DNA from 2 places in the Enterobacter cloacae complex sp. HYC033_NIDB genome. Region 2 is predicted to be linked to the other one. Evidence: predicted binding sites of a transcription regulator. Region 2 holds the regulator's gene; the other holds the start of a gene.
What was found. The regulator Fur, encoded in region 2, represses iron uptake genes when iron is present. The targets are predictions, from matches to a motif close to ATAATAATGAGAACNACTATCAA.

Region 1: ftnA (non-heme ferritin) is a predicted target of Fur. The motif match lies at 12,545-12,567, and genes of this name have one in related genera.

What each region holds. Positions count from the first base shown of each region.
Region 1 is NZ_CP115123.1:3,702,211-3,718,427, reverse strand. Features, by position in the region: gene uvrC (excinuclease ABC subunit UvrC) at 1-975, shown strand, start outside; gene pgsA (CDP-diacylglycerol--glycerol-3-phosphate 3-phosphatidyltransferase) at 1,032-1,580, shown strand; tRNA gene O1721_RS17910 (tRNA-Gly) at 1,744-1,819, shown strand; tRNA gene O1721_RS17905 (tRNA-Cys) at 1,871-1,944, shown strand; tRNA gene O1721_RS17900 (tRNA-Leu) at 1,956-2,042, shown strand; gene O1721_RS17895 (LysR substrate-binding domain-containing protein) at 2,293-3,219, shown strand; gene O1721_RS17890 (hypothetical protein) at 3,225-3,695, opposite strand; gene O1721_RS17885 (ABC transporter ATP-binding protein) at 3,861-4,577, opposite strand; gene O1721_RS17880 (ABC transporter ATP-binding protein) at 4,574-5,449, opposite strand; gene livM (high-affinity branched-chain amino acid ABC transporter permease LivM) at 5,446-6,720, opposite strand; gene O1721_RS17870 (ABC transporter permease subunit) at 6,732-7,646, opposite strand; gene O1721_RS17865 (branched-chain amino acid ABC transporter substrate-binding protein) at 7,715-8,836, opposite strand; gene O1721_RS17860 (YecA/YgfB family protein) at 9,248-9,916, shown strand; gene tyrP (tyrosine transporter TyrP) at 10,233-11,444, opposite strand; gene O1721_RS17850 (YecH family metal-binding protein) at 11,636-11,872, shown strand; gene ftnA (non-heme ferritin) at 11,909-12,406, opposite strand; gene yecR (YecR family lipoprotein) at 12,607-12,945, opposite strand; gene O1721_RS17835 (RpiB/LacA/LacB family sugar-phosphate isomerase) at 13,191-13,829, shown strand; gene O1721_RS17830 (MFS transporter) at 13,872-15,290, opposite strand; gene azuC (stress response protein AzuC) at 15,505-15,588, shown strand; gene O1721_RS17820 (DUF2766 family protein) at 15,695-15,946, shown strand; gene O1721_RS17815 (anaerobic C4-dicarboxylate transporter) at 16,027-16,217, opposite strand, start outside.
Region 2 is NZ_CP115123.1:2,176,174-2,192,390, forward strand. Features, by position in the region: gene nagE (PTS N-acetyl glucosamine transporter subunit IIABC) at 1-961, shown strand, start outside; gene glnS (glutamine--tRNA ligase) at 1,131-2,798, shown strand; gene O1721_RS10445 (ABC transporter substrate-binding protein) at 2,858-4,150, opposite strand; gene O1721_RS10450 (ADP-ribosylglycohydrolase family protein) at 4,147-6,282, opposite strand; gene O1721_RS10455 (LacI family DNA-binding transcriptional regulator) at 6,316-7,317, opposite strand; gene chiP (chitoporin ChiP) at 7,828-9,225, shown strand; gene chiQ (ChiQ/YbfN family lipoprotein) at 9,273-9,599, shown strand; gene fur (ferric iron uptake transcriptional regulator) at 9,742-10,188, opposite strand; gene fldA (flavodoxin FldA) at 10,480-11,010, opposite strand; gene ybfE (LexA regulated protein) at 11,166-11,453, opposite strand; gene ybfF (esterase) at 11,582-12,355, opposite strand; gene seqA (replication initiation negative regulator SeqA) at 12,539-13,084, shown strand; gene pgm (phosphoglucomutase (alpha-D-glucose-1,6-bisphosphate-dependent)) at 13,109-14,749, shown strand; gene potE (putrescine-ornithine antiporter) at 14,895-16,208, opposite strand; gene speF (ornithine decarboxylase SpeF) at 16,205-16,217, opposite strand, start outside.

The sequences.
Region 1 (16,217 bases), 1.5 Mb from region 2:
CCGGGCGGCACTGAGCTGGGTGAAGTGGTGGAGACCTTCGTCGGCCAGTTTTATTTGCAGGGCAGCCAGATGCGTACGCTGCCCTCGGAGATCCTGCTCGACTTCACGCTCGATGATAAAACCCTGCTGGCGGAGTCGCTTTCAGAGCTGGCAGGCCGCCGGGTGAATGTTCAGACGAAACCGCGCGGCGATCGCGCGCGTTATCTGAAGCTGGCGCGAACCAATGCCGCCACGGCGCTGACCACCAAACTGTCCCAGCAGTCGACCGTCAGCCAGCGTTTAACCGCGCTTGCTACGCTGCTTAAGCTGCCGGAAGTGAAACGCATGGAATGCTTCGACATCAGCCATACGATGGGTGAGCAGACCGTGGCGTCGTGTGTGGTCTTTGATGCCAACGGTCCGCTGCGGGCAGAGTATCGTCGCTATAACATCACCGGCATTACGCCCGGTGACGATTATGCTGCCATGAACCAGGTGCTGCGCCGTCGCTATGGCAAAGCGATTGAAGAGAGCAAAATCCCGGACGTTATCCTTATCGACGGCGGGAAAGGGCAGTTGGGGCAGGCGAAGGCGGTATTTGAATCACTCGACGTGGAGTGGGATAAGAACCATCCGCTGCTGCTAGGGGTAGCGAAAGGGGCAGATCGTAAGGCTGGCCTGGAAACGCTGTTCTTTGAGCCGGAAGGCGAGGGCTTTAGCCTGCCGCCGGATTCCCCTGCGCTGCACGTGATCCAGCATATCCGCGATGAGTCGCACGATCACGCCATCAGTGGGCACCGTAAAAAACGGGCAAAAGTGAAAAATACCAGTACCCTTGAGACGATTGAAGGCGTCGGGCCAAAACGTCGCCAGATGCTGTTGAAGTATATGGGCGGATTGCAAGGATTACTCAACGCCAGTATGGAAGAAATTGCAAAAGTGCCGGGTATTTCGCAAGGGCTGGCAGAAAAGATCTACTACTCGTTGAAACATTGAGGGCTCTGTAGCAACATAGAGCTAAATTTTACTGACAACAGACAGTTACCGTCATCATGCGATTTAATATCCCTACGTTGCTCACTCTCTTTCGCGTTGTGCTCATTCCGTTCTTCGTCCTGGCATTTTACCTGCCGGTCGTCTGGGCGCCTTTTGCCTGTGCGCTTATTTTCCTGATCGCTGCCGTGACGGACTGGTTTGACGGTTATCTGGCGCGTCGCTGGAACCAGAGTACCCGCTTTGGCGCGTTCCTCGATCCGGTTGCGGATAAGGTGATGGTGGCAATCGCGATGGTGCTGGTGGCGGAACATTATCATACCTGGTGGGTAACGCTGCCTGCCGCGACCATGATTGGCCGTGAGATTATTATCTCTGCCCTGCGCGAGTGGATGGCGGAGCTGGGTAAACGCAGCAGCGTGGCGGTGTCCTGGATCGGTAAAGTTAAAACCACCGCACAGATGGCGGCGCTGGTATGGATGCTGTGGCGTCCGAATGCCTGGGTAGAGTGGGCCGGCATTGGTCTGCTGTGGGTTGCGGCGGTGCTGACGCTGTGGTCAATGCTGCAATATTTGAACGCTGCGCGCGGTGATTTGCTTGAACAGTGATCGTTTCGGCTTAATTTTCAGCAAACGATCCTGAGATGCAAAAAATAACGTTGACTCAAAACGTCATATCAGTAGAATGCAACGCATCGAACGGCGGCACAGTTAGCCGGACGACAATGAAATCAAGTGGTTAGGAAGTAGTTAAATAGTTACTTGATGACATGCGGGAATAGCTCAGTTGGTAGAGCACGACCTTGCCAAGGTCGGGGTCGCGAGTTCGAGTCTCGTTTCCCGCTCCAGATTAATGCATCGGCAGCTTGCGGGTGCAGGTCGAAAGACAACAGATTTAAGGCGCGTTAGCAAAGCGGTTATGTAGCGGATTGCAAATCCGTCTAGTCCGGTTCGACTCCGGAACGCGCCTCCACTTTCTTCCCTGGCCGGATGGTGGAATCGGTAGACACAAGGGATTTAAAATCCCTCGGCGTTCGCGCTGTGTGGGTTCAAGTCCCACTCCGGCTACCATGGGAAAAAGCAGAATAATCAAAGCAATAAGCAGTGTCGTGAAACCACCGAAAGGTGGTTTTTTTGTGCCTGCCATTCTGCTAATCAACAACCTTCATTTCTGACCCTCACGTAATAAAACAACGATCCTTTTCAACGGAATTAAACAGATACCCATTATGCTATCGTGTAGCGGGCGCGATTTGCAGTGTGAAGATTTGCAGGTTTGCGATCCTGATTCCCCATGCCATCACCTCATTTAAGGGACGCTATGTCTTTACCGCCATTGTATGCACTGCGTGCGTTTGAAGTTGCTGCGCGGTTGAATTCCTTCAGTAAAGCCGCTGAAACGCTCAATATTACACCGGGCGCGGTCAGCAGACATGTTCGTACCCTTGAACTGTGGTTCGACTGCGAGCTTTTCAAAAGGCAAGGTCCTCGGGTGGAGGTCACTGAAGCCGGGCGAGTGCTTGCCGGGCAGCTGAACGAAAGCTTCACGAGCATTGAATGGGCCTGCCGGGTATTTCGTAGTGAAAACCACCTGCTGCGGCTTAAAGCACCCAGTACCCTGACCATGAGATGGCTTCTCGACGTGCTGCGATCTTTTCGCAACAACCATGCAAAACCACAGGTTGAGATTGCCAGCGTCTGGATGGACATTGACACCGTTGATTTCAATCTTGAGCCCTACGATTGCGCCATTCTTCTCGGCAATGGGCGTTTTGGTGACACAACGGAAAGCCAACTGCTATTTCATGAATGGCTTATCCCGGTTTGTACTCCATCGCTTATCGAACCGGCCCGGCAGCGGCTTCCGCAATGCGATCTGATCCATCCTTCACCGGACAGACGTGACTGGCGGCGCTGGCTGCGAAGAACAGGATTGTTCCCGGGGCTCGATATGAGCAGCGGTATGGTGTTCGATACCCTTGAACAGGGAAGTATTGCCGCGATGAACGGGCACGGCATCGCTATCGCCGACCTGCATCTCACGCTTGATGCCCTGAAAAGTGGCCTGCTGGGCCTGCCTTTCAGGAAAGCTATCGCGACGGGGGATGGCTACTACCTCGTCTGGCCAAAAAATTCACTCAAAAGAGAGAGCATTCAGCATCTTCTGGCCTGGCTGCAAAACCATACCCCGGTCGTTCCGGCGCTGGATATCGATTATCTGGCATACGATGACAGTCGGATTTATTAATACCGTTATGAATAAGATATATTTGCCATCTTTTTATAACGTTCTGGCAAAGCGCTGTTCAGGTTGAGCACCTTATCCAGAATATAAAATGCTGGCGTGTTTTTCTGTTGCTCAGCGTCAATAATTGCCGCACGTAATAGCGTGGCGGCAGACGAAATCTTGTGAAAATAGTCCTCAGACTCGGGCGTCTGTAATTCACCAGAAGTGGCGTAACGCACGTCCGGCCAGCCAGAGAAGTTGAGCAGCGGGAGAGGGTTGCCTGCTTCGGGCTGACAGGATGAAAGCAACGCAGCTGCTTTTTGGGGATCGCGATAGGCAACTGAAAGCATATACGCGCGCTGCGAAAACGGTAACAGGGCGTCAGAATGATTTTTGGTGGAGATAAGCAGGGTCATAAAATTCGCTAAATCGCCATCTGATGGAGTTTCAGATGGCGATATAATTTTTATTAATTGAAATAAAGCATCAAGTGTCATGTTTGCCCCGGTTCCTCTCATTATGACTATTCAGTTTGCGCCTGAATGTTTTAATTGGCCCACCGTCAGGGTAGGTCGAGAGGATAATATTGGAAGGCGTGCGTTTTTGAAAAACGATTAATAATGGCAATCACTGTGAGTTTTTCTCACTATAGCCTTTTCATTTCACACTCCACCCAGATACGCCTTCCTCACCTCCGGATCCTTCAGCAACGCCTCGCCGCTGCCGCTTAACCGAATCTGCCCGTTAACCATCACATAGCCGCGGTCGGACAACTTCAGCGCGTGGTGCGCATTCTGCTCGACCAGAAAAATCGTCATTCCGTTACGGGCCAGTTCGCGCAGCGTCTGGAAAATCTGTTTAACCACGATTGGCGCGAGGCCGAGGCTGGGTTCATCCAGCAGCAGAAGTTTAGGACGGCTCATCAGCGCGCGGGCGATAGCCAGCATCTGCTGTTCACCGCCGGAGAGCGTCATCGCCCGCTGGTTACGTCGCTCCTTGAGGCGGGGGAAGAGGTCGAACATGCTTTGCATATCTTCCGCTGCATGCTGATTGCCGACGGGGATTGTCCCCATCAGCAGGTTCTCTTCTACAGACATATCCGGGAAAATGCGTCGTCCCTCAGGTGCCTGCGCGATGCCACCGGTGGCAACATAGTGGGTGGATTTGTGGCTGATATCCTCGCCGCAGAAGAGGATCTGCCCGTTGCGGATCCGGGGCTGACCAAAGACAGACATCAGTAATGTTGACTTCCCCGCGCCGTTAGCGCCAATCAGGGCCACGGTTTCCCCTTTGTTAACCTCAAGCGAAACCTGCTTCAACGCCTGGATCACCCCGTAGAAAACATCCACATCCTGAAACTGAAGCATCGGTTCGCTCACAGATTTACCTCGCTTTCGTCGGTGCCCAGATACGCGGCAATCACTTTTTCATTGTGCTGGATTTCAGCCGGTTTACCTCTGGCAATCACATCGCCATGATCGAGCACAATGATGTCATCCGAAATGCCCATCACCATCCCCATATCATGCTCGATCAGCAAAACCGTAATGTCATGGTGGTCGCGCAGGAACCGGATGATCTCACTCAGCTTGTGCGTTTCCACCGGGTTCAGGCCGGCAGCAGGTTCATCGAGACAAATCATCTCCGGGCCGGTACACATGGCGCGGGCGATTTCGAGGCGTCGTTGCTGGCCATAGGACATTTCCCCGGCCAGACGGTTCGCGCAATCCACCAGATCCACCACCTCCAGCCAGTAAAACGCCCGGTCCAGCGCATCGTTCTCTGAGCGACGATACGCAGGGGTGTTCAGCACCCCCGCCAGCAGATTGCGGTTGACGCGCATGTGCTGTGCCACCAGCAGGTTTTCCACAACGGACATCTCGCGGAACAGGCGGATGTTCTGAAACGTGCGCGCAAGACCCGCGCGGTTCACCAGATGCGTGCCGCCAAACATCTTATAGAACAGGCGTTGACCAAGCTGCGCCGGGTTGAGCCAGTCGCCCGGCTGGAATTTCTGGCCGAGCACCTGAATGACATTGGTGGTTTTATTTCGTGCATTGAACAGAATGTTGCCGCCGGAGGCCCGGTAGAAACCGGTCAGGCAGTTAAAGACGGTCGTTTTTCCCGCGCCGTTAGGCCCAATGAGTGCGGTAATGGAGCCGCGCTGCACCTCAAGATTGACGTCGTTTAAGGCCTTGATCCCGCCGAAGTGCATCATCAGATGTTCTACACGTAAAATCGTTGCGTTCATGGCGCCACTCCTTTACGCACGGCAAATCCGCTGCGGTTGATGCGGATCAGACCGCGAGGACGCCAGATCATCATCACCACCATCAGCATGCCAAACAGCAGCACGCGATATTCCGCAAAGCTGCGCAGCAGTTCCGGCGTGACGGTCAGCACAAAGGCGGCCAGTACGACGCCGACGGTAGAGCCCATCCCGCCCAGGACCACAATGGCGAGGATCAGGGCCGATTCAAAAAAGGTGAAAGAGGTCGGGTTAACAAACCCCTGGTAGGTGGCAAAAAACACTCCGGCGATACCTGCCGTCGATGCGCCCAGGGTGAAGGCCGAGAGTTTGACCAGAACGTGATTTAGCCCCATTGAACGGCAGGCAATCTCATCCTCACGGAGCGCTTCCCACGCCCGTCCAATGGGCATTCGGGTCAGCCGGTGTTTAATGTACAGCACCAGCATGACTACCAGGAACAGCACCGCATAGATGAAGATAAACTTCAAGTTGGGGTTATAGGTCAGGCCGAAGAACTCGTGGAAGGGGACGCCGCCTTCTTTGGCGCGTCGGCCAAACTCCAGGCCAAAAAAGGTCGGGGCAGGGGCTGAAACGCCGTTAGGCCCGCCGGTGAAGGTGAGCCAGTTGTTCAGCACCAGGCGGATGATCTCGCCAAACCCGAGCGTGACGATGGCGAGATAATCCCCGTGCATGCGCAGCACCGGAAAGCCGAGCAGGGCGCCCGCGCCCGCGGCCATTAGCGCCGCCAGCGGCAGCATGCTCCAGAACCCAAGCCCCAGATACTGATACCCGAGCGCTAGCCCGTAAGCGCCGATGGCATAGAAGGCGACATAACCCAGATCCAGCAGCCCTGCCAGGCCAACAACAATGTTCAGCCCAAGACCGAGCAGGACGTAGATCAGTCCGAGAATGGCAACCGTCAGAACGTATTTAGTGGCCACAAACGGGAAGCAGATCGCCAGCGTGACAATTAGCGGAATGATCCAGCGCATGCGGCTTTTATACGCCGGCGGCCGGACATACACCCCCGCATTGTCGGATTCAAACCGTGCCTGTAAACGTCTTCCGGCCGCCGTAGCTGAAAAGGCGCTCAGTAAAAAGCGTCCCACCATCACCGTGCCTACAATCCACGCCAGCCGCTGGCCGTCAAAGATAAAGCTGTAACCATCCAGTATCACGCCCGCAATCGGGCCGAAAATAATCAGGGCGATCATTCCGGAAAAAATCGAGTCCAGAATGCAGCGCTTCAGGGAAAAACCGTCAGAGGTCATCGCGTTGTTCCTTACACTTTAGCCACGACGGGGCGGCCCAGCAGCCCCTGAGGACGAAAGATCAGAATTAAGACCAGCAATCCAAACGAGAACACGTCTTTATAATCCGAGTTCACCATCCCGGAGAATTGCGCTTCTGCGACGCCCAGAATCAGCCCGCCAAGCATCGCACCGGGCAGAGAGCCGATGCCGCCCAGCACCGCCGCCGTAAAGGCCTTGATGCCGATAACAAACCCGACGTAAAAATCAAAGGTGCCGTAATTCATGGTGATTAGCACGCCCGCCAGCCCGGCCATGGCTGCGCCGATAACAAACACCAGCGAAATAATTCTGTCGGTGTTGATACCCAGGATGGAGGCCATCTTACGATCCTGCTGTACCGCACGGCACATGCGTCCTAAGCGGGTACGGTTGATAATCCAGGTCAGCACCAGCATGCCCGCGAACGAGGCGATGAGAATAAAGACTTTGGTATAGGTTATCTGGACAAACCCTTCGCCGAGGTGAAAACGCAGCACGCCATCAAGCATGGTGGGCACGCCCTGCTGGCGCGGGCCCTGGCTGAGCTGGACGTAGTTTTGCAGTATCAACGACATCCCGATGGCCGAAATCAGCGGTGCCAGACGCGTCGAGTTGCGTAGCGGCTTATAGGCGATGCGCTCAATCGTCCAGCCATAAACGCCGGTGACCACGATGGTGAAAACCAGCGTCCCCAGGATCAGCAGCGGAAAGGAGTGGAGTCCAAAAAACGCCAGCAGGGCCAGGCCAATGGCCGAGAGATAGGCGGAGATCATATACACTTCGCCGTGGGCGAAATTGATCATACCGATGATGCCGTACACCATGGTGTAGCCGATGGCGATAAGACCGTAGACCGAACCCAGCGTTAAGCCATTAATTAATTGTTGCAGGAAGAATGTACTCATGGTCGCGCACCTGAATAAAGGGTTACGCCGACAGTCAGACCTGCCGGCGCTGAGCAGATTCCGTCCCGTTATGGCACTTCTTTATATTTGCCTTTGTCATCCCACTGATAGACCACGTAGTCAGAGACTTTGAGGTCACCTTTGCTGTCCCAGGCTTTTTTACCCATCACCGTGTCGACAGGGTTGGCCTTCAGCCACTCGCTGGCTTTTGCGGAATCCGTCCCTTTTGTGGCCTTGAATGCCGCCGCGATAGCCTGCACAGACGCGTAGGCGTAGAGGGTGTATCCTTCAGGTTCAAATTTACCGGTGCGGAATTTCTCGATGACGGCTTTTCCGTCCGGGATCAGGCGCGGATCTTTACCGAAGGTCATGTAAATACCGTTGGTGTATTGCGCCCCACCGGCGGCGGTGACCATCTCTTCATTGACGATACAGTCTCCCGAGAAGAACTTCGCCTGCACGCCCTGTTCACGCATCTGGCGAACCAGCGGGCCCGCTTCCGGGTGACAGCCCCCGAAGAACACCACGTCCGGTTTTTGTGCGCCGATTTTGGTCACCAGCGCGTTAAAGTCTTTCTCCCCGCGGGATAACCCTTCGTACATCACCTCCTTCACGCCGCGTTTAGCCAGCGCCGCCTTAGTGGCGTCCGCCAGCCCCTGGCCGTAGGTGTCTTTATCGTGGATGATGACCACCCGTTTGGCTTTCAGCTTATCAAGAATGAAATCGCTGGCGACCTGGCCCTGCTGGTCGTCACGTCCGCACATGCGAAATATATCGCTCATGCCACGTTCGGTAATAAGCGGGTTCGTTGAGCCGGGGGTGATGGAGAGGATCCCGGCATCGCTGTAGACCTCGGAGGCGGGCATGGTCGACGAGGAGCAGAAGTGGCCGACGACCGCTTTCACCTTATCCTGATCGACTAAGCGGTTGGCAACGGCGACGGCCTGTTTGGGCTCGCAGGCGTCGTCGCCCTGAACCAGTTTGATTTTCTCACCGTTGATCCCGCCGGCGGCGTTAATGTCTTCCGCCGCCTGCGTAGCGCCATGCCAGTATTGATCGCCGTAGGTTGCGTTCGGGCCTGTGAACGGCCCGGCCACGCCGATGACGATATCGGCCTGCGCGGAAAAGGCCGTCACCAGACAACCGGCCAGCACCAGGGAGAGGGGAGTTTTGGTAAATTTCAGCGACATTATTATGTTCCTTAGCAAAGAGGTTTTTGCACCAGGTATAAACCCGAACGCCTGATGGCATCGTAAATCCAAAAACAAGAGCGAGAACAAAATGCACTTTAGAAGCAATCTCATGCTTAATACGGCGAGGATCCCACGCACCGCGAAGCGCGCAGAACATTAAGCAAAAAGGTTGCCAGAATGGTTAATCCCTTGACCGGGTCACAACACGTTGAGTATAGAGCGCCGTTTTATGCGCCTTTGCGGGAGGAGATGAATTTACAGCGGAGATCACATCTCCTTAACAACAAAGCCCATAAGTTGTGCAACGGTCACGATTTGCACGTTTTTGCAGCAATAAAGACCTAAACTTCAGATAGGCACGCGCGGCGATATATGTCAGGATCGTTTTTTTTATCAGGAGTATCAGCAATGGCTGAAGGCCCATTAAATGAAAGCGAGATGGCGTGGCTGGAAGAGACATTAATCTCTTACGGTCACGACGATGCATCCGTGATTGACGTGTCCGAACTGGACGGCATGCTTACCGCAGTACTTTCCGGTCCCGTTGTGGTGGAGCCCGACACCTGGCTGGTGGCGGTCTGGGGTGGTGAGAAATATATTCCGCGCTGGAAAAACGATCGTGAGATGAACCGTTTTATCGATCTCTGCTTTAAGCACATGAACGATATTGCCGAGCGTTTGAGCGAATACCCGGATCAGTTTGAACCGCTGTTTGGCTATAACGACGTTGACGGTCAGAGCTATACCGTGGTGGAAGAGTGGTGCTATGGCTACATGCGCGGCGTGGCGCTGACGGACTGGTCATCCCTGCCGGAAGCGCTGGAAGCGGACCTGGCGGTGATTGCCCTGCACGGGACGGAAGAGAACAGCGAGAAGCTGGATGCGCTGACCGAAGAGGAGTACATGGCCAGCATCGAAAGCATTCAGCCTGCGGCGCTGCGTTTGTATAACTACTGGGTGGCTAACCCGCAGCAGCCGGAAGCGAAAAAGCCGATCGTGAACGGGTCGAAGGTGGGGCGTAACGATCCGTGCCCGTGCGGGAGTGGGAAGAAGTTTAAAAGCTGCTGCCTGCATTAAATCATTAATTACTGTGGCCTGAATGGGGCACGGGTGTTGAGTCCCCGCTAAAATCGGCGAACCGGAGACCAGATGACAAGGGCTGGACGCCATGGATGGCGGCCAGAGGCGAATCGAGACAGGATGTCGAGTTGAGCCGACCGCAGGCAGATGGTCGGGAGGTGAGCGCAGTGCGAAGCACCGATTTTCCGCGGGGCCGCGGGGATTGATAAGGGGGCCGCGGCGGCCCCCTTATCCCGTTCACATGCTGTGAAAAAATTATATTCTGTTGATCTTAAGGTGAACGGAACAGTACCTCAGGACCTGTATAAATAAGTTATCCCACTTCCGGCAGCATCCCCGCTGCAATCAAAATCTGCACCAGAATAATCACCACCCCACAACCAAACACCGCGCAAAGCATTGGCGTACCGCCCGCTACGCGATACCCCTGCTGCGGATGTTGCTGGCGGCTCTTCCACGCCAGCAGGGAAGGCAGCAGCAGGGCCAGTACCGATAACGCCACGCCAGCATACCCCAGCGCCATCACAAACCCGCGCGGGTAAAAGAGCGCGAAGGCCAGCGGCGGCAGGAAGGTCATCGCCCCCGTCTGTAAGCGTCCGGCAACGGTATTGCGACGCTGGAACAGATCCGCCATATAGTCAAACAGGCCAAGCGCTACGCCGAGGAAGGAGGTTGCCAGCGCCAGGTCTGCAAACAGATGTACCGCCAGCTCCACGTGTGAAGAGGCCACCACGTTACGCAGGGCAACCAGGAATCCATTCAGACCAGAATGCTCTGCCATCAGGCCGATAAAGGTATTGGAATCAATACTGCCCAGCGTCACCAGCTGCCAGAACAGGTAAGCAATCAACGGAATGGCGCTGCCGATAACAAAGACGCGGCGCAGCTTGCGAATATCACCGTTCATATAGCTCACGATGCTCGGCACGCTGCCGTGAAAACCGAAGGAGGTGAAAATAACCGGGATGGCCGAAAGCGCCAGACCTTTCTCCAGCGGGAGGGAGAGCAGGTTAATCTTGTGAACATGCGGTGCCAGCAGCACCAGCATCACAATCAGGAAGAGAATTTTGGCGCTGAACAAAAAACGGTTAAACAGATCGACCAGCGATGTGCCCGCACAAACCACGCCGCCACCGATCAGCGTAAAGACAATGGCGCCTGTTTCCGGTGAAAGTGACGCACCGAAGCCGTCATTGATACTTGACGCAATCAGCTCCCCGGCGCCGCTGATGTAAGCGGCAGTCAGGGCGTACATCAGGAATATCATGCTGAAACCGGTGATCCACTGCCCGTAGCGTCCAAGATAGCGTGCAGCCAGGGAGCCTAAGCCAGTATCGGCAGGGACATGCTGATAAACCTCCAGCAATAATAGCGCGGTGTAACACATCAGGGCCCACAGACCGCCCAGCAGCACTACGGTAACCCCAAACCCGACGCCGGCGGCAGCCAACGGCATGGCCAACATTCCTGCGCCAATTGTCGTTCCGGCGACGATAAAAATACTTCCCAGAGTTCTGTTCTTCACGCTTTCCTCTACAACGCTTCCATACCGCGACTCATTCTGCGGCGCAGAGTAAGGGAAAAGCACCATCTCGTCAAATCACCGTTACATAGGGTGTAATAATTAATTTACAAAAAGAAAAGGGTAACCTGCGCCAGCGCAAAGCGTGCCGTAGAGGGAACGTTTAGTCTGCTTTTTATTTGCGAGAGGTAACCATGTCAATTCACGGACACGACGTGCTGAATATGATGATTGAGTCAGGTGAGCGCTATACGGAGGAGAGTCTGGTTGAGGCGATACATGCCCGCTTTGGCGAAGCGGCGCGTTTCCATACCTGTTCAGCTTCGGAGATGACGGCCGCGGAGCTGGTGGCGTTTCTGGCGGCGCGCGGAAAATTCATTCCAGCAGCAGACGGATTTTCCACTCACGAAAGTAAAATCTGCCGCCATTAAATAATGCGGTGCTGAAAACTCAGCACCGCTTTTCTGTTAATTCTGGGTATCGAGCGTCGACAGCTCTTTATCAATGAAGTACAGACCTTCCCCGGATTTACCTGCCAGAGATAATTTATCCAGCACGGATTTAAACAGCTTCTCTTCTTCGTGCTGTTCAGCCACATACCACTGAAGGAAATTAAAGGTTGGATAATCCTGGCTGGTCATGGCGGCATGAGCCAGTTCATTAATTTTCTGGGTGATCAGCTGTTCATGCTCATAGGTGGCGCGGAACAGTTCATCAAGAGAGCCGTATTCGGCAAAAGGCGATGCCACGTTATCAATGCGCGGCAGGCTGCCGGTGTCCGTCAGGTAATCAAACAGACGCTGCATGTGCGTCATCTCTTCCTGGGCATGGCGACGCAGGAAGGCGGCCGCCCCTTCAAAGCTGTGATAGCTGCACCAGGCGCTCATCTGCTGATAGAGCAGGGAAGAAAAAAGCTCAAGATTCATTTGCGCATTGAGCTTGTCGATCATTTCAGTTTTTAACATGGTGCAGCTCCGGTTTATTAATTCTGGTTCACGATGAGCGACACTATAATTTGTTATTTAATTATTTGCAAAAAGTAAAATAAGTATTTCTTTATTAAAAATACGAATGGGAATAAAACGCATTGCCGCCTTTTATATTTATTAATGAGAATTATTTTAGTTCTTATTAAATAAACTGCCAGCATGACTGGCAGTAGCGGTTAATACCACGGATTCTGGCTGGAAGAGGTAACGGCATATCCCTGACATTTATACTGAATGGTCACACTTTCGTTCAGACAGAGTGAACCGCTGATCAGGGTGCAGGTTTTAATTGGCTGCCCGTAGGCTGAGGCGGTGGCGTAGCCCATATGTTGACAGGCTTTGGTTGCCGTACCGTTATTAACATAGTCATCAGACCAGGCGTTTTGCAGCATGGCCTGGCCATAGTCGAGGCGCACAATTCCGTTTGGGGCATCCGTACTGCTGACTTCTGCCTGCCGGTTGATACTGCACCCGGCGAGCAACAGGATCGTTCCGGCTATGATTACACGTTTCATGGTTCACTCTGCGTGACGGGAAATACGCCATTGTAACCAACGCGATGGTACGCAATGGCTGGAATAGCCGGAGGATCTGCCCTCTCACTGTGCAACGAGCCGGGCCACCGCGCGAAATTGTGAGCGCATCTTTGTTTTTTAAAACAAGTTTTCACTTAATTTGAAAGTGCGTTTGTTTGATAGTAAGGTTAAGTTGAAAAGGTATCCACAGCGGGATCGCCCGCCATGCATTCAGGAGAGACAAGATGAAAATTGCACTGATGATGGAAAACAGCCAGGCCGCTAAGAATCCCATCATCCTTAATGAGCTGAAAGCCGTTGCTGATGAGAAAGGTTTTCCGGTCTATAACGTCGGTATGAGTGATGAGAACGATCATCATCTCACCTATATTCACCTGGGCATCATGGCGAGCATTCTGCTTAACGCTAAAGCCGTTGATTTTGTTGTTACCGGCTGCGGTACCGGGCAGGGCGCGCTGATGTCCCTGAACATCCATCCGGGTGTGATTTGCGGTTACTGCATCGATCCTGCGGATGCTTTCCTGTTTGCGCAAATCAACAACGGTAACGCGCTTTCTCTGCCGTTTGCGAAGGGCTTCGGCTGGGGGGCAGAACTGAACGTACGCTTTATCTTTGAGAAAGCCTTTACCGGACGCAATGGCGAAGGCTATCCACCAGAGCGTAAAGAGCCGCAGGTGCGTAACGCCGGGATCCTGAACCAGGTGAAAGCGGCGGTGGTGAAAGAAAACTATCTGGATACCCTGCGAGCAATCGATCCTGAGCTGGTTAAAACCGCCGTATCAGGCCAGCGCTTCCAGCAGTGCTTCTTCGAGAACTGCCAGGACAAAGAGATTGAAGCCTTCGTGCGCGGTATTGTTGGCTGATTAACTTTGCCGGGCGGTGCGTTGCCTGCCCGGCAGATAGCGTTACTTTTTCGATGAGACCGCGCTGCCCACATCTTTAGTCAGACGCAGCGTGTCAACCATTCCCACCAGGCAGATCAGCGCGATTGCCACAAATGCCAGCCGGAAGCTCATTCCCGGCATACCGGCAATCCCCATCGCCTCACTGACTTTTTCCCCGATACGAATACCAATCGCCCCGAGCGTGATCCCAAGCCCCACGGCAAGCTGCGTTGCGGTTGAAAACAGAGTATTGGCATAGCTCATCTGCGCCGATGGCACATCCGCAAAAGCCAGCGTACTGATGGCTGTAAACTGAATCGAACGGAAAACGCCGCCCAGATAAAGGATCAGCATGATGAGCCACGCGGGCGTCTGCGGCGTAAGAAACGCGCAGGCCAGCAACGCCAGGACATTCAACGCACCGTTAATCAGCAACAGCCGCTTAAACCCCAGGCTGCGGATCAGCGGCGTCGTCGCCGGTTTAATGGTGAGATTGCCAACGAAAACCGCCAGCACCAGCAGGCCAGAATGGAACGCGTCCATGCCAAAGCCGACCTGGAACATCAGCGGTAACAGGAACGGAACCGCGCTGATGGAGGCGCGAAACAGCGATCCGCCGTACAGGGTGACGCGAAACGTCGGCACCTGCATCGCATCGAGCCTGATCATCGGCCAGGTTGCCCGCTTAAAGTGACGCAGCGCCAGGCTTAAGGCGACGACACCGACGATAAACAGCGTGGCGGTTAAACCTGTTTGCAGAGGCTCTGCGCCCATCAACTCCATCGCATAAACCAGGCTCACCATGGCAAGGGTGGTGACAACAAAACCCGGTAAATCAAACGGTCGGCGCGTATCTTCATGCAGGTCTGGAATGATGCGCAGTGCCAGCAAAATGGCGATTATCCCCAGCGGCACGTTAATAAAGAAGATCCAGCGCCAGTCGGCATAACTGGTAATGAACCCACCCAGCGGCGGGCCGATGATCGGCGCGACCAGCGCAGGCCAAGTCAGGGTGGCGATTGCCGTGATGAGCTGATGTTTTGGCGTGGTGCGTAGCACGGCCAGGCGACCTACGGGCACCATCAGCGCGCCACCCATGCCCTGGAGGACGCGCATCGCAACGAACTGATCGAGCGTGGTGGACAGGCCGCAAAATACCGAGGCCAGCGTGAAGATCGCCAGCGCGAGGGCAAACACTTTTCGCGCGCCGAAGCGGTCGGCGATCCAGCCGCTGGCGGGGATCAGCACGGCCAGGGTGATCAGATAGGCGCTGATGCCGATATTCAGATCCACCGCCTGGTCGCCGAAGCTTTTTGCCATATCCGGCAACGCGGTGGCGATCACCGTCCCGTCCAGAAACTCCATAAAGAAAGCACCGGCCACCAGCAGCGCCGCAGGCGATAATCCACGGCTCTCTTTGCCGGATACGTTTTCACTCATTCTCTTCCTGCCCGCTCAAAAAATTTTATAAACATTTACTGGAATTTCTAAGCCTGTAACGTGCGGATTTATCATGGCTTTTTTTAACAAACCAGCAGCACTGAGGGTTTAATAACCGTGATGCAGGTCACAAAATGGTTGATTTTTGTGATGGTGGTCATATTATAAGCGTATTGACAATAACACCTGCATAACACGTTACTGGAGCAACATAATGAAACTGCGCAAAATCCTGAAAAGCATGTGGGCAAACTACTGCACAACGTTTAAAGACGTCCCACCGGGTGCGATGTTCTGATAAAAAAACCTGCTTCGGCAGGTTTTTTTATATCTGCGGACGACGAGAGGGAGATGGAAGGGCGTCTGTTTTGCTACTATGGCGGCCTTTGAATAAGGAGAACCCCATGTCACAAAACCTGAGCGCCGATCAGGAACTGGTATCTGACGTCGTCGCCTGCCAGCTGGTTATCAAACAAATCCTTGATGTGATTGACGTTATCGCGCCGGTTGAGGTACGCGAAAAGATGTCGACCCAGCTGAAAAACATCGATTTCACCAACCATCCTGCTGCGGCGGACCCGGTTACGCTCCGCGCGATCCAGAAAGCGATTGCGCTGATTGAACTCCGCTTCACACCGCAGGGTGAGTCACACTAAAATAAACCGATGTTTTAAAATTAGAAACTCTTTTCTGCTTTTACGTCGAAGGGCGACAGAGCCTGTCGCCCGCAGAAGGATCAGAAGAACGTCTGCACCAGCAGATAGCTCACCACGCAGGCACAGCTGACGCCAATCAGCCCCGGCAGAATAAAGCTGTGGTTGATGATGAATTTACCGATGCGGGTGGTGCCGGAGCGATCGAACCCGATACAGGCCAGATCGCTCGGATAGGTGGGCAGCACAAAGTAGCCGTAGGATGCCGGGAAGA
Region 2 (16,217 bases):
GCCGGCGGCAAGCAGCAACGTCTGGATGCTGATGGTGATGGGCCTGATCTTCTTCGTTATCTACTTCGTTCTGTTCAGCGCGGTTATTCGTATGTTTAACCTGAAGACGCCGGGCCGCGAAGATACGAAAGATGATGTTGTGACCAGTGAAGCCAACAGCAATACCGAAGAGGGTTTAACCCAGCTGGCAACCAGCTACATTGCCGCTGTGGGTGGCACCGACAACCTGAAAGCGATCGATGCCTGTATTACCCGTCTGCGTCTGACCGTAGGTGACTCCGCGCGCGTGAGCGATGCAATGTGCAAACGCCTGGGTGCGTCTGGTGTGGTGAAACTGAACAAACAAACCATCCAGGTTATCGTGGGTGCGAAAGCCGAATCTATCGGCGATGAAATGAAAAAAGTGGTTGCCCGTGGGCCGGTCGCTGCCGCCTCAACGGATAACGCGGCAGTGGCTGACGCGCCGGTTGCAAAACCGCAGGCTGTGCCAAACGCGGTGACCATCGCTGCGCTGGTTTCTCCGGTGACAGGTGACGTTGTTGCGCTTGAGCAGGTGCCTGACGAAGCCTTCGCCAGCAAAGCGGTCGGTGACGGCGTGGCGGTGAAACCAACGGACAAAACCGTGGTCTCTCCGGCTGCCGGTACTATTGTGAAAATCTTCAACACCAACCACGCGTTCTGCCTGGAAACGGAAAAAGGCGCGGAGATCGTTGTCCATATGGGTATCGATACCGTTGCGCTGAACGGTCAGGGCTTTACTCGTCTGGTGGAAGAGGGTGCTGAAGTGGCGGCAGGTCAGCCGATTCTGGAAATGGATCTGGACTTCCTGAATGCCAACGCGCGCTCCATGATAAGCCCGGTCGTGTGCAGCAACATCGACGACTTCAGCGGTCTGGTGATCCAGGCGCAGGGTCAGGTGGTTGCAGGCCAGACGCCACTGTATGAGATTAAAGGCAAGTAATCGCTCCTGAGTAGAGTTATGCCTTTAGCGGCGGGGGATATCCTCCGCCGCTTTTTTTTGCAGCAATTGCCCCCATTATTTTCTTCCGGGACGTTTTAAGGGTTGTCACTACGTCCGGCTTATAAGATCATATGCCGTTATTCGTTGTTTACGCTTTGAGGAATCCACGATGAGTGAGGCAGAAGCCCGCCCGAGTAACTTTATTCGTCAGATCATCGATGAAGATCTGGCCAGTGGTAAGCACACCACAGTCCACACGCGTTTCCCGCCGGAGCCAAATGGCTACCTGCACATTGGTCACGCCAAATCGATCTGCCTGAACTTTGGTATTGCGCAAGATTACCAGGGGCAGTGCAACCTGCGTTTCGATGACACCAACCCAGTAAAAGAAGACATCGAATACGTTGAGTCGATTAAAAACGACGTGCAATGGCTGGGCTTCAACTGGTCTGGCGATATCTGCTACTCCTCAGACTACTTCGATCAGCTGTATGCCTATGCGGTTGAACTGATTAACAAAGGTCTGGCATACGTCGACGAATTGTCTGCTGACGAAATCCGTGAATACCGCGGTACGCTGACTCAGCCTGGTAAAAACAGCCCGTTCCGCGATCGTAGCGTGGAAGAGAACCTGGCGCTGTTTGAAAAAATGCGTGCCGGTGGCTTCGAAGAAGGTAAAGCGTGTCTGCGTGCCAAAATCGATATGGCGTCTCCGTTCATCGTGATGCGCGATCCGGTGCTGTACCGCATTAAGTTCGCTGAACACCACCAGACCGGTAACAAGTGGTGCATCTACCCGATGTACGACTTCACCCACTGCATCAGCGATGCGCTGGAAGGCATTACGCACTCTCTGTGCACGCTGGAATTCCAGGACAACCGTCGTCTGTACGACTGGGTGCTGGATAACATCACCATTCCTGTGCATCCGCGTCAGTACGAGTTCTCTCGTCTGAACCTGGAATACACCGTGATGTCCAAGCGTAAGCTGAACCTGCTGGTCACCGACAAGCACGTTGAAGGCTGGGACGACCCGCGTATGCCGACCATCTCTGGCCTGCGTCGTCGTGGCTACACCTCGGCGTCCATTCGTGAGTTCTGCAAACGTATTGGCGTTACCAAGCAGGACAACACTATCGAAATGGCGTCTCTGGAATCCTGCATTCGTGAAGACCTGAACGAAAACGCGCCGCGCGCGATGGCAGTGATCGATCCAGTGAAACTGGTCATCGAAAACTATCCGCAGGGTGGAAGCGAACTGGTCTCGATGCCTAACCATCCTAACAAACCGGAAATGGGCACCCGCGACGTGCCGTTCAGCGGTGAAATCTGGATCGATCGCGCCGACTTCCGTGAAGAAGCGAACAAGCAGTACAAGCGTCTGGTGCTGGGCAAAGAAGTGCGTCTGCGTAACGCCTATGTGATCAAAGCCGAGCGCGTAGAGAAAGATGCGGAAGGTAACATCACGACCATCTTCTGTACGTACGACGCAGAGACGCTGAGCAAAGATCCGGCGGATGGCCGTAAAGTAAAAGGTGTAATCCACTGGGTGAGTGCGCAGCATGCGCTGCCGGTTGAGATCCGTCTCTACGATCGTCTGTTCAGCGTACCTAACCCAGGCGCTGCGGAGGACTTCCTGGCGGTTATCAACCCTGAGTCGCTGATTATCAAGCAGGGGTATGCCGAGCCGTCTCTGAAAGCCGCTGAAGCCGGTAAAGCGTTCCAGTTTGAACGTGAGGGTTACTTCTGCCTGGACAGCCGTTACAGCACGGCAGAAAAACCGGTATTTAACCGTACCGTCGGTCTGCGTGATACCTGGACTAAGATCGGCGAATAATCACGCTGGCATGGTCAATGAGAAACAAACGCCGCGTAATGCGGCGTTTTTTTTGAGGGTTAATGGCGTTGCAAAAGTTCAGCTACTCGCTGCTGGCTGCGTTCCAGCGCGGGGGCAGTCTCCTGTTTTCCTACTGTCACCTGATTGACCATTTCACTGAGAATAGCGGAGCCGGTGACATCCCCCATCCCTGTGAAATTCTTCTCACCGACGGAACCAAAGACCTGCATATGCGGATACTGAGCAATCAGTTGAGTCGTCAGATCGCCAAAGGCTTTAATAGCCGGGTTATCTTTGTAAACGGTGTGTGCAGCAACGGCTTTTGTCACTGGCAGCATCGCCCCTGGCGACATTAATACCCATTCTGCGGTATTTTGCGCTTGCTCCATAAATGACACGAATTTTTCAGCGGCTTCAGTCTCTTCTTCCTTCTGCCCAGTAGTGATGGTTAATGAAGTGATTACGCCATACACCGCAGAGGTTTTTTCAGTCGGAACGACAAAGCCGATGTCGGCCAGCGAACCTTCCTGAGCGATAGCTGGCAGAATGTAGGTCGAATAGACCGCCATCGGTGCAGTCTCGTTCATAAAGGCGTCTTTGATCTCCATAACATTATTAGAGCCGGGCATCGTGTATCGGGAAAGATCGCGGTAATAATTCAGCGACGCGAGCATTTCCGGTGAGTTGACGGTGACCTTGCCGTCAGCATTAAATACGTTGGCATGATTTGAAAGCGCAAACTGGGAAAAAGTTTGCTCGGTCATCACACTCTCTGCCGTCGGCAGAGCGATACCGTATTTTTTGTCACCGATTTTGGTCAGCTTGCGCGCCGCATCCAGCAATTGGGCCCAGTTTTTGGGCTCACTAATCCCTGCCTTAGCCAGTACGGATTTTCGATACCAGATCCCCTGTAACCAGGCGCTAATGGGTACGCCAGTGTATGCATTTCCGTCTTCGGTGCGGACAATACGCAACACGCCGTCATAGAAAGACGCTTCCCCTTGTTTCTCTATCAGGGCTTTTACCGCCTTGTGATCGATTAGCGACTCTTTGTCCATTACCCGGGCGTAGTCATGGCTAACTTCGATCACTTCCGGCAACGCGCCTGAACGGGCAAGCGTAATCATTTTGGTATTAAAGGCGTCCTCTTCCACCGGCACCTGCTTCACGGTAATAGTAGGGTTTTCTTTCTGAAAGCGGTCGATCAGGCCGCGTATAACGGCCTGGCGCTCTTGCTCTACGGAGGAGTGCATAAATTCAATTGTAACCTGCTGCGGTTTATCCTCTTTACATCCTGAGAGTAATGCCGCAACGACCAGGGCCAGGGCCCGTAGCCTGTTTGTTGTTTTCATTTTTTCATCCCTTGTTGTGATACCGTTTCATTGGCGCAGATATGGATAGCGTCGGTTGACAGCGCACCGGCGCATATCAATAACCCGATCCCACCATCGGCAAACGCTTCACGTTCGGTATCTTCCACGGAAAGGGTTTTTCCATCGACAGTGGCGGTAAGGGTGTTTCCCATAACAGCGATATCGAAAACGAGGGGCCGCTCATAAACGTCAGACAGGACGGTTTCTGCCAGAATACGGGTCACCGCGTCGCGGACGCGTATTATCTGTACCTTTCCGTCGCGCATTACGCGCGCTGCGTAGTAACGTCTCATCCCCTGTACCCGGAAGGCCAGACCACCGTAGTCACCCAAATGCAGCGTGATGTCACTTTGCACCCGATAGTTATTCCACTGGCGAGTGCCGTGAATGATTAAACCCTCATCGTATTCTTTTGAGATCCGAAAGCTGGTTGGATAATGGCGGGAAAAGAGATCCACTCCGTTGACCCATGAGCGCCACCAGAAGTCGTTCTCTCCGGCGGGTTTGCGCAGGGTCAGTTTCGGTACGCCATCCCAGCACATGCTGTCGATAAGGAGTCGACCACGGGCAGTACGGGCGTCGGTACTCAGCGTCACGCCAATTTCACCTATTGGTTGGCCTTTACAGTCAGGGATATCCAGCGAGAGCGTTATTTCTTCGCCTGGGGCAACGTGGTGCGTGTCACCGTAGCAAGGGATCAGACAATTGTTATCGTCATAGACCCGATAGCACAGCCGCACGTTAAGCGACGAGATATTGTCCGATGGGGCAATAAGCGTAGCGTGCAAGCGTTGTCCAGGGTATATCAGTGGCGTGGCCATGAGATCGTAACTGCGCATTTCCACGATTTCCGGCGGGGTAAAAGTTTGCGTGGTCACACTGGCCTGAAGACCCTGCGCGAGGTGATGATAATGAATGCTCAGCATCTGCTGCCCCTGCCAGGCTTCGTTTTTCACCTCAACCGGAGCGGTATTCTCTTCCTTCAGCCAGCGAAAACCCTGTACGCTTCCCGGAAGGGAGAAATGGTATTGAGCCCCCCCTTTCTTCGGTTCAGGGCGCGGAAGCCCGGCAATCTGATGGCCTAAATCCACCAGATAATCCGTAATGCGTACTGCGTTGTTGATGGAAAAACCGCCGTCCGCGGAAGAGATTAGCATTCTGTCCGCCAACGGGCCGCGCCAGTCCGGGCCGGCGTCAATACCCTGTAACCCGAGCATAATTCCAGACAGGCAGCCAACGTTGCCCGCATTGCAGTCGGTATCCCATCCGGAGGTATTAACGATGCACTGGGACTGCTGGAAATCGTCCGGCGCGTAGAGCATCGCCATAATCATCAACGCGTGGTTGGGGATCACATGGCAGTTGCTGGGATATTTATGGTAGCCGTAGTGGTCTTCAATTTTCTGGCGCGTCGTCTGCCAGTCGTTATCCTCTTGGCGCCAGCGGCAGACATCGGCGACCAGTATGGCAATTTGCGAATCTGGGGGGATAACGGATAAGCCTGTGGCAATCAGTTTTTCGATGTCCTGGCAGATAAAAGCCTGTGACTCCATTGCCGCCCAAAGCATGGCGGCATAAACGGATTCCCCATCGTGACTCACGCTGGCGGCTGTTTTTGCCAGAGACGCCGCCAGTTGCGGTTGGCCGGGAGCCACGAGCGCCCAGCTATCAATGAAAATTTGCGCGCCGATTTGCTCTGCGATGGTTTTGCCATTGGTGGCGATAGCGCCACTCAGCGGGGCAGGGATACCCTTTTTAAGATTCAGCCACGCCGTATGTTCTGTTGAATTACCATTCCCCCCCCACCAGAGGATAGTGCGCTTATCAATGATGTAATTCAGCCAACAGTGCCCCATCTGTTCGGCTGTCAGGTCTGGCGGTAACGCGTAATCCTCAAGCGCGCGAATAAATGTGAATGTTCCGGCTACGTCGTCATCGGTAATCACCAGAGGGCGATTGAATTTTTCATTAACGTAATACCGTATTGGCCCGAGTTCCCGCATGATTTTTTGCCAGGTCCAGCCTTCAAAAGGGCGACCCAGATACACGCCGATCAATTTCCCTAATACCCCAGCGTAAACGCGCTGGTAATAATCTGAAGGTAATTCCATTTTTTCATCCTTTTCTCTGTAATTAATCGCCAGTCAGGCGGATTCCCTTTTTACCAGGCGGTAGGGCATTTCGGTTGTGCTTCCCGGTGAATCCTGTTCCCCGGACAGGTGATTCATCAGGATTTCACCGGCTTTTTGTCCGATTAGTTCCGGAAAGTGGGCGATAGTGGTCAGGGAAGGGGTGACCAGTCCGGCCGAGGGGATATCATCAAAACCGACCACGGCAAGCTGCCCGGGAATGGTTATTCCCGTCTCTCTTGCCGCCCGCATCACGCCGATAGCCATTACATCGTTGGCGGCAAAGATAGCGTCCGGGCGAGGAACATTGCGGAAAAGTGATAGTGCGGACTGATAGCTGGTAGGTTCTGAGAAATCTGCTTGCATAAGAATTTGTGGCGTAAGGCCAGCCTGCACCATCGCCTGCTGATAGCCTTTCACACGGGCACCAGCCGGGCCGCCAGCGCCTGCGATCATACAGATGTGTTTGTGCCCCTGAGCCAGCAGATATTCGACAGCGCGGCGGGCGGCAGCGGTGTTGTCGATAAAAATATTGTGTAACGGCAAATTCCCGGCGGTTTTATACTCCGCTTCAATCCGGACGATGGGAAAACCGGCCATGAGATAGGGTTCAAAATCATTAACGCCGGCATGAAAAAAAGTGCCAATTACGGCATCGACGCGCCCCTGAGCCGACCAGTTCAGAAAATGCAGTTCCCTTTCCCGCACAGCATCGGTACTGGCAACGATGACATCATAACGATGGGCATCCATCACCGATTGCACCCCGCGTATCAGCGAGGCATAAAACGGGTTGGCAATGTCCGGAATAATACAGGCCACGGACAGTGTTTTATTGGTTTTCAATGCCTGGGCGAAGCGGTTTGGTACATAGCCCAGTTGTTTCGCCGCGTTTTCCACTCTGGCAACTGTCTCCTGGGGATAGGCGTGTTTTCCCATGCCTAACACTACTGAGACCACCGCCTGAGAAACTCCCGCCAGTGCAGCGACATCGCGTTGCGTCATTCTTTTTGCCATATGTGCGCCAACTTATACGTATAACCTGACCACATAATCAATGAGGTCTTTTGGCGGCGTCAAGACGAGAAACAGTAAAAACAGACGGTTAATTTAGAAAAAGCGAGCAATCTCACATCCTTTAACGGGTATTGTCAGAGTAAGGGAGAACCCGCTTTGCGCAGCGAATTAATAACAATTCAAAATTTATTATTTTCATAAATGATTTCAATTAAAAAATAAACATCTCAAATGTTTAAACGATGAAACCGATTGCATGTTTATGGAAATAAAAGGTTTTCTGTCAAACGCCCGCATTTTTGGAGTTATGAATGAAATGTAACAGAAAACGATGAAATATGTGCGGTTGCTCATATTCTTACATTCCCGTTACAGAAAGAGATTGATAATTCGCGTCGCGAAAAATAGTCTAACCATTGTAGTCAACGAGGTTTTTCTCAACGCTACTTTTTTATTTTTTCGCTGTTTGCCTTTGGTAACAGCAATTTATACGTCAAAGAGGATAAACATATGCGTACGTTCAGTGGCAAACGTTGTGCGCTGGCGCTGGCTATCGCCGGTGTGACAGCAATGTCGGGCCTGGTGGTTGCGCCAGAGGCAAAAGCAGCAGGTTTCATTGAAGATTCCACCCTCACGGGCGGTATTTATTACTGGCAGCGTGAGCGTGACCGTAAAGACGTCACTGAAGATAGATACAAAACCAACCTTTCTCACTCGACCTGGAACGCCAACCTGGATTTCCAGTCGGGATATGCCGCCGATATGTTCGGGATCGATATTGCCGCGTTCACCGCAATTGAAATGGCCGAAAATGGCGACAGCGGCCATCCGAACGAAATTGCGTTCTCCTCCAGCAATAAAGCCTACGACGAAGACTGGTCCGGCGATAAAAGCGGAATCAGCCTGTATAAAGCGGCTGCAAAATTCAAATATGGTCCGGTCTGGGCGCGTGGAGGTTATATCCAGCCAACCGGTCAGACGCTGTTAGCACCGCACTGGAGCTTTATGCCAGGTACCTATCAGGGTGCGGAAGCCGGTGCTAATTTTGACTACGGCGATGCGGGGGCGTTGAGCTTCTCCTATATGTGGACCAACGAGTACAAAGCGCCGTGGCACATTGAGATGGACAAGTTCTATCAGAATGATAAAAAAACCAAAGTTGATTATCTCCACTCGCTGGGGGCGAAGTACGACTTCAAAAACGATCTGGTGCTGGAAGCTGCTTTTGGTCAGGCTGAAGGCTATATCGATCAGTACTTTGCTAAAGCCAGCTACAAATTTGATATCGCGGGTAGCCCGCTGAGCACCAGCTATCAGTTCTACGGTACGCGCGACAAAGTCAGTGATGGCAGCGTAAATGATATCTATGACGGCACCGCGTGGTTACAGGCGTTGACCTTCGGCTACAAGGTAGGTCAGGTTGATTTACGTCTGGAGGGAACATGGGTCAAGGCAGAAGGGCAGCAGGGCTACTTCCTGCAACGTATGACGCCAACCTACGCCTCTTCCAATGGTCGTCTGGATATCTGGTGGGATAACCGCTCTGACTTCAACGCCGACGGCGAAAAGGCGGTCTTCTTCGGCGCAATGTATGACCTGAAGAACTGGAACCTGCCTGGCTGGGCGGTGGGTGCGTCCTACGCGTACGCCTGGGACGCGAAGCCAGCAGATATGGCTACGCCAGACGCCTACTACGATCCGAACTACCGTCTGAAAGAGTCTTCATACAGCCTGGATGCGATTTACACCCTTCAGGAGGGCCGTGCGAAAGGCACGATGTTCAAACTGCACTTCACCCAGTATGACAACCACTCCGATATCCCGAGCTACGCGGGCGGTTACGGCAACATCTTCCAGGATGAACGTGACGTGAAATTCATGGTCATTGCGCCATTCACAATCTTCTGATGAACACGCAGGCGGGCGAAATCCCGCCTGCATGGAGACTGCATATGATGAAAAAAATGGTAATCGTTGCGCTGCTGGCATCGGGGCTGGTGGCGTGTGCGCAGGATCAGGCGCAGAAAGAAGACTTCCGTCTGAAGGAGGCGTATAGCGCCTGCATCAATACAGCACAAGGATCGCCAGAGAAGATTGAAGCCTGCCAGAGCGTGCTGAATGTGCTGAAAAAAGAGAAAGCGCATGAGCAGTTTGCGACGCAGGAAAATGTTCGCGTGATGGATTACCAGGCCTGTATCCAGGCGCGGAAAAGCGGTAACGATCAGGAAGTGGCGAAGCGTTGCGATAAGATCTGGGACGAGATTCGCAATAACAATAAATAAGTTGCTTTATGCCCGGTGGCGCTGCGCTTACCGGGCCTACAACGGTGTCACAGCCCGTAGGCCCGGTAAGCGCAGCGCCACCGGACTTTTTTCAGGCAAAAAAAAGCCAACCTTACGGCTGGCTCAGAGTATGAACACGATATTATTTCGCGTCGTGCGCGTGGTCGTCTTCGCGGCAATCGCCTTCAGCGCAGTGACCGTACAGGTACAGGCTGTGGTTGGTCAGGCGGATGCCATGACGGGCGGCGATTTCACGCTGGCGTGATTCAATGGAATCATCGCTAAATTCAATGACCTTGCCACAGTCGAGGCAGATCAGGTGATCGTGGTGATGCTGCTGAGTCAGCTCGAACACGGATTTACCGCCTTCGAAATTATGACGAGTAACAATGCCCGCGTCATCAAACTGGTTCAGCACACGATAGACGGTTGCCAGCCCAATCTCTTCACCCATATCGATAAGACGCTTATAAAGGTCTTCCGCACTGACATGGTGATTGTCTGGCCCCTGAAGCACTTCAAGGATTTTTAACCGAGGAAGCGTTACTTTCAGGCCAGCTTTCTTTAATGCGGTATTGTTGTCAGTCATGCGGAATCTGTCCTGTTGCTAAACGATTCACTTCAAAAGAAGAAGTGACAGAAAATGCACTTGGGATAATGCGTCTCATTATAGAACTGCCATGGCTAAATGAAAACTGCAAGTCTCAAGCAAAGTATGCTTATAAAAACGTGGTATCACCAACAAACTTGTTCGATGGCACCCACTTTTTACCAGGGGGATATTGTACAGGTCTGGGCGAAAAAGTTAAAAGTTTGTAGCAATTAATTTAATCGGTTTTACCTGGAAAACGGGCGCAACCGGAGTTGCGCCGCAGGGATATCAGGCGTTAAGGATATCGTCCAGGTTCAGCTCTTCACGAACCTGCTTAACCCATTTTTCTACACGCTCAGCGGTCAGCTCTGGCTGACGGTCTTCATCAATGGCCAGGCCAACGAAGTGATCGTCATCTGCCAGACCTTTGGACGCTTCGAAATGGTAACCCGCCGTTGGCCAGTGACCGACGATCGCCGCACCGCGTGGCTCAATGATGTCGCGAATAGTGCCCAGCGCATCACAGAAATATTCAGCATAGTCTTCCTGATCGCCACAGCCAAACAGGGCAACCAGCTTGCCGTTGAAGTCTACTTCTTCCAGCGTCGGGAAGAAATCGTCCCAGTCACACTGTGCTTCACCGTAGTACCAGGTCGGGATGCCCAGCAGCAGGATGTCATAGCCCTCGAGATCTTCTTTGCTGCTCTTGGCGATGTCATGCACATCAGCAACGTCTTTACCGAGCTGTTTTTGAATGTTTTTTGCGATATTTTCAGTATTGCCGGTATCACTGCCAAAGAAAATGCCGATGATTGCCATGAGTAAAATAACCTCTTGAAACTTAATGGTATGGTGGCGCAAATTGTCCACGGATAAGGGCAATAATAGCAGAACAGGCAACCCTGCGGAAACAGCTATCACGCAGGACTGCACTCTGTGCTACATGAAAAAGGTAATATTGGGGATTTTCTGACTCACGCCTTGCCGCGTAACGTCTCAAGCTGGGCGATCAGCATCTCTTCGATCAGTTCGCTGCGGCTGATGTTGCGCGCGTCAGCTAATTCGTTAAGCGCATCGACGGCATCGGCATTCAGCTTCAGTTCGACACGCTTAAGCCCACGATTTTTATCGCGTTTAAGCTGGTTGCGTTTATTGATACGCAGCTGTTCATCGCGCGAAAGCGGATTCGTTTTCGGTCGTCCCGGTCGACGCTCATTCGCGAACAGATCTAGTGTCGTACGGTCCGTTTGTTCTTTGGCCATGATTCTGAGACTTCGGGGGAAACACGCCGCCCTGCTAATGCCCGGGCGATAAGCGCGCCATCATACATCACCCAAATCCACACGCCAACGACTGGAAGCCCGTCGTCTTCCGGTCGCTGGCTTTTTAATCAATTCGCTGTATCAGTAAGATAGCGGCGAATGGCGCGCAGGACGGCATCCGGTTTTTCCGCGTGTACCCAGTGCCCGGCACCGGCAATGACGTGAGCGCGAGCTTGCGGGAATTGCGCCAGCAGCGTGTCACGGTACGCGTCAGTGACGTAAGGGGAGTTGCCGCCGCGAATAAAAAGGGTAGGGTGCGGCCAGGCGGGGACGGTTTCCCAGCCCACAATATGCGAATACTGATCCCACAATACCGGGACGTTAAAGCGCCATTGTCCGTCAACAAACGATTTCAGCAGGAACTGAACTACGCCTTCCTCATCAAGATGCTCACGCATAACGGCAGCCGCCTGCTGGCGGGTTGCGACACCCGCTTCGGTGACCGCATTGATGGCGGCAAAAATCTCATCGTGACGGCGAACGTCGTAATTGACGGGCGCAACGTCGATGACCACCAGCCCGGAAATTCGCTCAGGGGCCAGCGCAGTGAGCGCCATCACCGCTTTGCCGCCCATTGAATGCCCGATAAGCGTCGCTTTCTGGATATTATTCGCATCGAGGGTGTCCCGCAGATCCTGCGCCATGGCTGCGTAGGTCATCTCCTCCGAGCGCCCAGAAAGACCGTGATTGCGCATATCAACCTGGAGGATCGCGTGATCGGTCACTAAATCGCGCGCCAGCACACCCAGATTATCCAGGCTACCAAACAGGCCGTGAACCAGTACGATGGGAGAATTATTGTTCGGCGATTGTGCAGTTTGCGCTCGGGTATTCAATTTCATGGCAAAGTTCTTTTTTTAGGTTTGTCAGGTTAGGGTATCATGTTGACCATTCTGCCGCCCGGGGGCAAGGATCCAGTTTAATCTGACTTTTGCCGCCAACCTGGTTTGACGCTATCCGCTGTTGGGATTTGACCTTATAATCTCAACGACTTGTATTCAGATAAGATATCGCACTGGATTAAGATGAAAACAATCGAAGTTGATGACGAACTCTATCAGTATATTGCCAGCCAGACGCGGCATATTGGGGAGAGCGCGTCCGACATTTTACGGCGCATGCTCAAAATTTCCGCCGCCTCACAGCCCACTCCTGTCACTAAAGATGTCGTGTCTCAGCCGAGCGTTGTTGCACAAGTAAAACCTGCCGTCATGCCGGCAAAAGACAAAGTGCGAGCGATGCGCGAGCTGCTGCTGTCCGATGAATATGCCGAGCAGAAAAAGGCGGTTAACCGCTTTATGCTGGTGCTGTCTACACTTTACTCACTGGATAACAACGCATTTGCAGAAGCGACAGAGTCGCTGCACGGTCGCACGCGCGTTTACTTCGCAGGCGACGAGCAGACCCTGCTGCAAAATGGCAACCAAACCAAACCCAAACACGTTCCCGGTACACCATACTGGGTGATCACCAACACCAATACGGGCCGTAAGTGCAGCATGATCGAACATATCATGCAGTCCATGCAGTTCCCGGCGGAATTGATCGAAAAGGTTTGCGGTACAATTTAACCCTTGCATCAGAAGGACCAGGCAATGGCAAATCACAGCCGTGCAGGACAACCTGCACAACAACGCGATTTGATTAACGTCGCTCAACTGACCGCGCAGTACTACGTGCTGAAGCCGGTGGTGGGCAACGCAGAACACGCAGTGAAGTTTGGTACATCTGGCCACCGCGGTAGTGCGGCGCGCCACAGCTTTAACGAACCGCACATTCTGGCCATTGCTCAGGCCATCGCGGAAGAGCGCGCCAAAAATGGCGTCACCGGTCCGTGCTATGTAGGGAAAGATACCCACGCCCTGTCTGAACCTGCTTTTATCTCCGTGCTGGAAGTGCTGGCGGCGAACGGCGTAGACGTGATTATTCAGGAGAACAACGGTTTTACGCCAACGCCAGCGGTTTCTAACGCTATTCTGGTACACAACAAAAAAGGTGGCGCGCAGGCTGACGGCATTGTGATCACCCCGTCCCACAACCCACCGGAAGATGGCGGCATCAAGTACAACCCACCTAACGGTGGCCCGGCGGATACCAACGTCACGAAAGTGGTGGAAGATCGTGCCAACGCGTTACTGGCTAACGGTCTGAACGGTGTGAAACGCATCTCGCTGGATGAAGCCATGGCCTCCGGCCACGTGAAAGAGCAGGATCTGGTGCAGCCGTTCGTGGAAGGGCTGGCGGATATCGTCGATATGGCCGCTATCCAGAAAGCCGGTCTGAAGCTGGGCGTGGATCCACTGGGCGGCTCCGGTATTGAATACTGGAAACGCATTGCCGAGCACTACAAGCTGGATCTGACCATCGTGAACGATCACGTCGATCAGACCTTCCGCTTTATGCACCTGGACAAAGACGGCGCGATCCGTATGGACTGCTCCTCCGAATGCGCAATGGCTGGCCTGCTGGCGCTGCGCGACAAGTTCGATCTGGCGTTTGCCAACGACCCGGACTACGACCGCCACGGTATCGTCACCCCGGCAGGGCTGATGAACCCGAACCACTACCTGGCTGTTGCAATCAATTATCTCTTCCAGCACCGTCCGCAGTGGGGCAAAGAGGTCGCGGTGGGTAAAACGCTGGTCTCTTCCGCTATGATTGACCGTGTGGTCGACGCGCTGGGTCGCAAGCTGGTGGAAGTGCCGGTGGGCTTTAAGTGGTTTGTTGATGGTCTGCACGACGGCAGCTTCGGCTTTGGCGGTGAAGAGAGCGCGGGGGCATCCTTCCTGCGCTTCGACGGCACCCCATGGTCAACCGATAAAGACGGCATCATCATGTGCCTGCTGGCGGCGGAAATCACCGCGGTCACCGGTAAGAACCCGCAGGAACATTACAACGAGCTGGCGGAACGTTTTGGTGCGCCAAGCTATAACCGTATTCAGGCTAGCGCCACGTCTGCGCAAAAAGCAGCTCTGTCAAAACTCTCTCCGGAGATGGTCAGTGCCAGTACCCTGGCAGGTGACCCGATCACCGCGCGTCTGACGGCGGCGCCGGGTAACGGCGCATCCATCGGCGGCCTGAAAGTGATGACCGAAAACGGCTGGTTCGCCGCGCGTCCATCCGGTACGGAAGATGCGTACAAAATCTATTGCGAAAGTTTCCTCGGCGCTGAGCACCGTCAGCAGATTGAGAAAGAAGCGGTAGAGATTGTCAGCGAAGTGCTGAAAAACGCGTAAGTCGTGATCTGGTGCGGGCTGATGCCCTCACCCCGGCCCTCTCCCACTGGGAGAGGGAGAAAACATAAAAAACGGCAACCTCAGGGTTGCCGTTTTGCATTGACCTCGTAGGCCCGGTAAGCGCCAGCGCCACCGGGCTTCTTTTTTAACTATGTTTATTCTTCAGTTCAAACCGTGGTGAGACCAGACCGTACAGCGTCCAGCCCATGAATGTCACCATCGCCCCATACAGCATCGCCTCCTGACCGGACGAGTAGAGCGCATAGAAGCTGTAAATCGCCCCAATCAGCGCCACGATATTGGCCGCCCGGGCTTTGCGCGGATCCACCTTCGCCACCTTCTGAATAATCACCAGCGCCGCCATCGACAGAATGTACGGAATGATGTTCGTCACCACCGCCAGGTTGACCAGCACGTTAAACTGGCTGTTCAGCGACGGGCTAATGGTCATCAGCGACAATCCGCTCTGGAAGATGACAATCGCCAGCATGCCCTGCACCGGTGCATCCGCTTTGGTGACGCGGGAGAAGATTTTCGGGAAATAACCTTCGTCAGCGGAAGATTTGAATACCTGGGCGATGGTGAACTGCCAGCCCAGCAGCGAGCCGCAGCAGGACATCACCATCAGTCCCATGATCACTTTCCCTACCTCCGGCGTAAACATCTGCGCAAACGCCAGTCCGAACGGCGCCGTGGAGTTAGCCAGATCCATGTTGGGCACAATTCCTGCAATCACGTTGGTCGAGACGATATAGATCACCGCCGCCCCCAGCGTCCCGCCGAGTACCGCGATCGGCACATTTTTCTCCGGGTTTTCCACCACTTCCGCATTCGCACAGGCCGACTCCAGCCCGAGGAAGGCCCACAGCGTCATGGCGATGGACGATCCCACGGCGGTGAAGAACGGTACGTGATGCGGATTCCAGGAATTGGCGTACAGCGTCGGGCTGAACCAGAACCAGCCGATGATGCACAGGCCGACAACCGGGATGATGACGCCCCAGACGGTGATGCTGCTGAGCTGTCCGGTGATGCGCGCGCCGCCAAAGTTAGCGACGGTGCAGATCCAGAGCACGCCGATGGTCGCCAGCCCAATTTGCACCGGGGTCAGCGTCGCGCCAAACAGCTCTGTGCCGTAACCGACAGCGGAAATGGCAATCGCCACATTGGCGATCAGCAGCGACACGCCATAGGTATAGTTCGCCATAAAGTTACCGGACTTACCAAACGCATATTCGGCATAGCCGCCCATGCCGCCGGACTTGCGGCTGAACATACCGCACTTGGCAAACGCCCACGCCAGCGCCATCGAACCCACGGCGGTAACAAGCCAGGAGATAATCGAAATCGTCCCCACTTCAGCGAGCTTGGTGGGGAGCATGATGATCCCCGAACCCATCATATTCACCATGGTGAGAATAGTGAGTTGCACCACGCCCATCTTGTTGGCCTTACTCATAATTTTTCT